2 regions of the Veillonella sp. AS16 genome follow, and region 1 is predicted to be linked to the other one. Evidence: riboswitches for the same ligand, from Rfam matches in the RefSeq annotation. Region 1 holds a riboswitch; the other holds the start of a gene.
What was found. Region 1 has a riboswitch for thiamine pyrophosphate ahead of thiC (phosphomethylpyrimidine synthase ThiC). Riboswitches for the same ligand answer to the same signal wherever they lie in the genome.

Region 1 (3,425 bases):
CGTTAATCTGTACGGATCTATCGGCTTTACGAATTACGGCTACTTGGATAAGGTGAAGCCGGGCATCATCAAGGACTTAGACAGTGAAGTCGGCGGCCGTTGTAATACATTCCTCGATGATCTGGTAGGCGCCGTAGCCGCTGCGGCGGCGGGTCGCATTGCTCATAATGAACCACATCGCGTGCAGCATGCGTTGGCGGAAGAGTAAACAGATGGTGCGGTCGGTTTGAAGAAGTACGGGTATAGAAATAATTAACGGCAGATATATTAGTACACTTAATGTACAGGAGGTCATATGCAGAGCGTTCTTGTAGTTATCGATATGCAACATGATTTTGTGGACGGGGCCCTCGGTTCGCCTCAGGCGGAGGCCATCGTCGCCAATGTGCGTAAAAAAATAGAATCCTTTCATGGACCTATCATATTTACGCGAGATACTCATGACAGTCATTACCTTGAAAGCCAGGAGGGGCAGCTTTTACCGGTGCCGCACTGCATAAAAGGAACAGACGGCTGGCATATCATGGACGGGCTGATTGAGGCCGCTGAAAGCCGTAAAATCATGAGTCCCGTGTCATTCATAGATAAGCCGAATTTTGCGTCCTTTGAGCTGTTGAGCCGTTTGGAAGGTATGCATACGGTTAACCCCATTGAATCGATTACGCTTGTGGGCCTCTGTACGGACATCTGCGTCGTATCGAATGCGCTTATTCTGAAAGCGGGGTTGCCGGAGGTCCCGATTCATGTGGACGCGTCCAGTTGTGCGGGGGTTACCCGGGAATCGCATGATGCGGCGCTCAAAACGATGCAGGCCTGTCAGTGCATTATTGACTGAACCTCATTGTGGCGGGGGGTATTGCTGTATACATAATTGACATTTGTCATGATGGACGCAGTTGTTGTCCGCGTAGGTCAATATAAAGGAGGGTTGCGCATGAAAAAGATAGCATTATTAGGGGCTATTGCATTAGTACTTTTATTCTTCTTCGGAGGGCTAAGAAATACCTTTGCCTATGTATATCCTAAACATCTGAATGGCGATCCGAATTATATTTTAACCTATGGGCACATGAACTATGGTACGTATCTGGACAAGTCCTCTGTGAAAGTAATCTCTGAAAGTCCGGATAGAATTGTGTATTCCGTTAAAACCGTGTCCGGTCTGGTGCTGGACGATGGCGACGAGTGGATCGTTCCGGCGCAGGATATGAAACCCGGCAGCATGGTTATCATGCGTATATATGATGATCCGTGGAATGTGGTGTATACATACGATCAGGAAGACCAAACCTGGAAAGAACAGGATTTGAATAATACATTCGGTTATAATCAGGGCTTTTTAGGTATTGTTGCGGAATCCTGGAGGGTATTAACCGGCGGTCCGTATCCTAATCTGGTTCGTTGATGGATTGAATTATTATTTAAAGAATGATATGCTGTAGAAGAATTACATAGCAGAGTATGCAAGGGAGCCTATGGAATAGGCTGAGAAAGGGCTATCAGCACCTGACCTTTGACCTGATCGGGATCATGCCCGCGTAGGAAGCACGCAGACACCATAAAAGGGTATCGATCGAGTATCGATGCCCTTTTTCTTGTATACAAAGCTGAATGGTTATATTCAAGAGGAGGAAATGTAAAATGTTTTATACTCAATTGGAAGCCGCTAAAAAAGGCTTTGTTACAGATGAAATGAAAGTCGTCGCCCGAAAGGAAGATATTCCTGAAGAGCGGTTGCGGGATTTGGTCGCCGCCGGACAGGTCGTGATTCCGTGTAATCGGAACCACACCTCTATCGACCCTGAGGGAATCGGCAAAGCTTTGCGGACGAAGATCAATGTCAATTTGGGGACATCAAGGGATGTAACGGATTATGACAGTGAAATGGAAAAGGTAAATTGGGCCATTCAATTGGGGGCCGAATCGATTATGGATCTATCGACGCATGGAGATACCAGAATTTTCAGACGCAAGCTGACCGGTGAGTGTAAAGCCATGATCGGTACGGTTCCCGTATATGACAGCGTTATTCATCATAAAAAGGATTTGGCGGAGCTCACGGCGGAGGACTTTTTGGATACCATACGCTTACATGCGGAGGACGGTGTCGACTTTGTGACACTGCACTGCGGCATAACGCGGCAGACCATCGATCAAATCAGAAAGTATAAGCGCAGATTAAACATTGTAAGCCGCGGCGGCAGTCTGTTATTTGCGTGGATGAGTATGACCGGCAAGGAAAATCCATTCAATGAATACTTTGATGATATATTGGAGATTTGTCGACTTTATGACGTGACGATATCCCTGGGGGATGCCTGTCGACCCGGATGTCTTGCGGATGCTACGGATGTGTGCCAGATAGAGGAGCTGGTGCGATTAGGTGAATTGACTAAACGGGCTCGCGAAAAAGGCGTGCAGGTTATCGTGGAAGGCCCCGGACATGTGCCGCTCAACCAGATTCAGGCGAATATGGAACTGGAGGATTCTTTGTGCGGCGGCGCCCCATTTTATGTGTTGGGACCCTTGGTTACGGATATTGCACCCGGTTATGATCATATTACGGCTGCTATTGGCGGAGCCGTGGCGGGAATGCACGGTGCATCGTTCCTGTGTTATGTGACACCTGCGGAACATTTGGCGCTGCCTAATGCTGATGATGTGAAAGAGGGCATCATGGCCTTTAAAATTGCAGCCCATGCGGCCGATATCGCGCGAGGTATTCCCGGAGCACGCAATCGGGATGATGCGATGGCGGACGCGAGAAAGGATCTCGACTGGGAGCAGCAATATGCATGTGCTATTGACCCTGAAAGAGCGCGAAGCATCCGCGACAGTCGTGCGCCGGAGGAAGATCACGGCGAAACCTGCAGCATGTGCGGCAAGTTCTGTGCCGTGCGAAGTATGAACAAGGCGTTGAATAGCGAATATATAGATATCCTATAATGATATTTTTCAAGACGAATCGTTATATGGGGATATTTTTTAGCTATACATCATATTATATTGACGATTTTCTATATAAATAGTACAATAAGTATCAAATGATAATTCATATCAATTTATTGACGCATAGTAAAGAATATTATCCATATACGGTATGAAGCTTATGCAGATATACGACATGCAAATCATGCAGATGAGATAGTTTCTAATCATATGTCTTGATGATTGATTATATAGTAGTGATGCAGGTGCATCGAATCGCTTTCACAGGAACGATAGGACAGATTAACGTTATAGTGATGTCGTTCCACGCCCTGATTATAAGGAGGACCATTATGAAACCTTTTGAACTTGCACCGTTACCGTATGCTTATGATTTTTTAGAGCCTGTTATCGATAAAGAAACCATGCAGATTCATCATGATAAGCATCATCAAGCGTATGTGAATAATTTGAACGCGGCGATTGCGAAATATCCG
Region 2 (3,425 bases), on a different contig from region 1:
ACATCGTCATCAACGATATAAAGCACATGATATGCGGCGCAAATATCTTTCAGTTTCTGTGACATTTCAAACTTATCGCTTCCGTTTAGAGTATTACTCCCTTTTTCCCGATACTGAAAGCAGGTCACGCCACCTCTACATGCGGCTTCAACGGTCTTCAGTAATACATCGTCCCTATAACCTACATCCTGCGTACCGCATATGAAATATACCTTCAACTGTTCAGGTATTACTACGGATCGCATCACATCGACATCATGCAGCGCCGTATCATCCATCGTATACAGTTCATTGATGAAAGCCGTGCCGAAACTGCCCGGTACCATACCGCATGATTCAGCGGCCCTTTCACCGGCAATATCGTAATAAGCCAGAACATACGCTAAAAATTCCGCCTGAGAGAGCCGATTTGAAACGGTCCGGGCAATGCTTAAAAAGGCCGCCAGTACAGCACCGAGTAAACAGCCTGTTCCCGTCACGGATGCCATCAGAGAATGTCCGTGAGGCACGCCGTAAACACGTGTACCGTCAGACACACAATCAATTTCTCCCGTGGCAACGACAGGACAATGAAGTAATCGAGATACATTATATGTTACAGAAGAAATATCTTCAACCTGTCCGCCATCGACACCTTGCCCGCTACCGGGCAGGGACTCATGTTTATCGTTACAAAGAGCTTCATAAACAGCTTTAATCTCACTTTGATTGCCCCGTAGCAAGGATATACCTTGAGTCCTCAATAAATCCAGCGCAACGGATAAACGATAAGCTCCGGCGTGGCAACCGACGGGATCCAGTACGACCGGTACACGATGCTGTTTCGCCAGACACAAAGCGGATTTATAGTATTCAAATGTATCCGGTGTTACCGTTCCGATATTGATGAGCATAGCCGATGCATGAACAATGAGGTTTTCCAAATCCTCCACACATTCACTCATCACCGGAGAAGCCCCTGCTGCCAATAACCCGTTAGCGGTAAACGCCTTAACCACATCATTAGTAATACAGATTACAAGGGGATTTTTCGTTCGTAATTCCTGTAATATATGGAATTCCGGCCATGTACGACCGCCCATATACGGATTTTCCTGATTTCTCATCACTCACCTCTATAGTTTTATTCATCGTTCATTGCTATTGTTTCATCGCCATATGATTAACGGGACCGCAACCATGCCCTAGCCCCGGATTATGCTTAATGGCAAGTGAAATATACTCCTTTGCGAAACCGATCGCATCCATCACATCACGCCCCTTAGCGAGTTCCGCCGTAATGACCGCCGAAAAGGTGCACCCAGTACCATGCGTATGAACCGTATCGTATTTGGAGCTCGTCCAGCAACGGGTCTCCCCCGTTTTTGTGAAAGCATAATCCGTCGCATCTCTTCCTATATGTCCGCCCTTGATAACGACAACCTGCGGTCCCATGTCTGATAATATGCGCTTTGCCGCCGTAGCGATGTCACTTTCACATGAAATAGACATATCCGCCAGAACCTCCGCCTCACTGCGATTCGGCGTTACCACACTGGCCAATGGGATAAGTTTCGTTTTCAGAAAATTTATTGCTTCATCGGATACAAGTCTGTCTCCGCTGGTGGCAATCATGACGGGATCCATTACATACGGAATAGATCGATTCAAATAGGGATACATTACATCCATCATCTCCGGTAAGGCGATCATCCCCGTCTTGACCGCTTCCGGCTCAATATCCGAATAAACGTCGTGCAGCTGTTGCTCAATACTTTCAAGAGACACATGTTCCACATGATGAACGCCTGTCGTATTTTGAGCGACTACAGAGGTGACAACGGCCATACCGTAAACCTGACGACTCTGAAAAGATTTTAAATCAGCCATAATGCCGGCCCCGCCGCTCGGGTCCGTACCGGCTATAGACAATGCAGTATGCAGCTTCATAATACCTCCTATACCTTCATTCATCCTCCACTCCGGGTGTTTTACAAATAACCGACAAAAAAAGACCATCCAAAATGGAATGGTCTCGTTATGCATTCTGTATCACTCCACTTTCCTACGCCGGTATTATCCGGATCAGGTCTAGGGTTTTGAATACTCAATCTCAGCAAAAGCACCCCTAGTGGCAATATATTTTTATACTCTATTTATAACATTATTATTCGTCATATGCAATAACATTTATGTTAAATTCAATGCATTTATGTTATATACAACAAAATAATTGTTGCCGTTCAATGCGACTCCTGCATGCCATATAAGACTATCCATTTTCCGGTATAACAATGTGTCCCCCTTCACAGGTCCAATGACGATCACCTACCGTTGCGGCTTCACTCTCGTCATGAGTCACCCATACACAAGGCACCTCCCACTCTCGGATAATGGATACCAAATCCTCGCGCACATGTTTACGCAGAGTCCAGTCGAGCGCCGATAACGGTTCATCCAGCAACAATATGGTCGGTTTCGAGTAAAGAGCACGTCCCAACGCGACTCGCTGCTGCTCACCGCCGGATAACTGCCCCGCCTTTGTATGGCGATACTTTTCAAGACCCAATCGCGCCAATAGGTTCTCACACATTTCAGGCGTTCCGCGTTTACTGTACTTGATATTGTTTTCCACCGACAAATGAGGAAATACGATATTCCCTTGCGGCATATACCCTACCTGACGATCCTGCGCCGGCACCCAAATTTTTCTGTCTCTATCCACCCAGGTGGTCGCATCATAACGAATGATGCCCGTCGTAGGCTTCACAAGACCTGCGACACACTTAATGAAAGTGCTTTTACCACTGCCGGACTGCCCCGTCAAAACCGTGATTCCATTCGATAAAACACCGTCAGCTTTCACAATAATAGAAGGTCTGACTACGGAAAAAGAAAAAGTTATCATAGTCCCCTCCCTAATTGTGATCGATTTGACGGAATAACGTTCCCTTTGTAAGGATATGAATACCGCTCAATAAAGCCAATGTAAGCACACAGATATAAATAACCAGTTCAAAGGCGTCCATATACTGTCCCGCCTCTACATAGGAGTAAATCGCAAGCGGCATAGTGCGTGTGAGCCCCGGAATATTGCCGGCAATCAAAATAGTGGCCCCGAACTCGCCCATGGCACGACAAAAAGCGAGAATACTGCCCGTCAAAATGCCTTTCCAGGCCAACGGAATCGATATGGTAAAGAAGATACGCAGCTCCGACGCCCCCAATGTACGCGCCACATCCTCCATATTATGATCCACGGACTGCAATGCGGAGCGCACCGTCTGATAAAACAGCGGAAAGGCGATGACAGAAGATGCCACAACGGCACCGGCCGCGGAAAAAACAACGCCCAAATCGTGGCTTTCAAGCCATGCCCCGAAAGCATAACCGGGCGTAAATATCATAAGTAGCGCAAAACCTACAACCACAGGAGGAAGCACAAG

Region 2: linked by a shared signal. The riboswitch ahead of thiD (bifunctional hydroxymethylpyrimidine kinase/phosphomethylpyrimidine kinase) and the one ahead of thiC (phosphomethylpyrimidine synthase ThiC) in region 1 are both predicted to bind thiamine pyrophosphate.

The regions. Positions count from the first base shown of each region.
Region 1 is NZ_AZYX01000019.1:182,509-185,933, reverse strand. Features, by position in the region: gene HMPREF1521_RS06885 (phosphatidylglycerophosphatase A) at 1-208, shown strand, start outside; gene HMPREF1521_RS06880 (cysteine hydrolase family protein) at 296-835, shown strand; gene HMPREF1521_RS08835 (hypothetical protein) at 935-1,405, shown strand; TPP riboswitch at 1,456-1,562, shown strand; gene thiC (phosphomethylpyrimidine synthase ThiC) at 1,642-2,946, shown strand; gene HMPREF1521_RS06865 (superoxide dismutase) at 3,282-3,425, shown strand, end outside.
Region 2 is NZ_AZYX01000022.1:141,093-144,517, forward strand. Features, by position in the region: gene thiM (hydroxyethylthiazole kinase) at 1-1,106, opposite strand, end outside; gene thiD (bifunctional hydroxymethylpyrimidine kinase/phosphomethylpyrimidine kinase) at 1,141-1,929, opposite strand; TPP riboswitch at 2,025-2,119, opposite strand; gene HMPREF1521_RS08580 (ATP-binding cassette domain-containing protein) at 2,252-2,887, opposite strand; gene modB (molybdate ABC transporter permease subunit) at 2,898-3,425, opposite strand, start outside.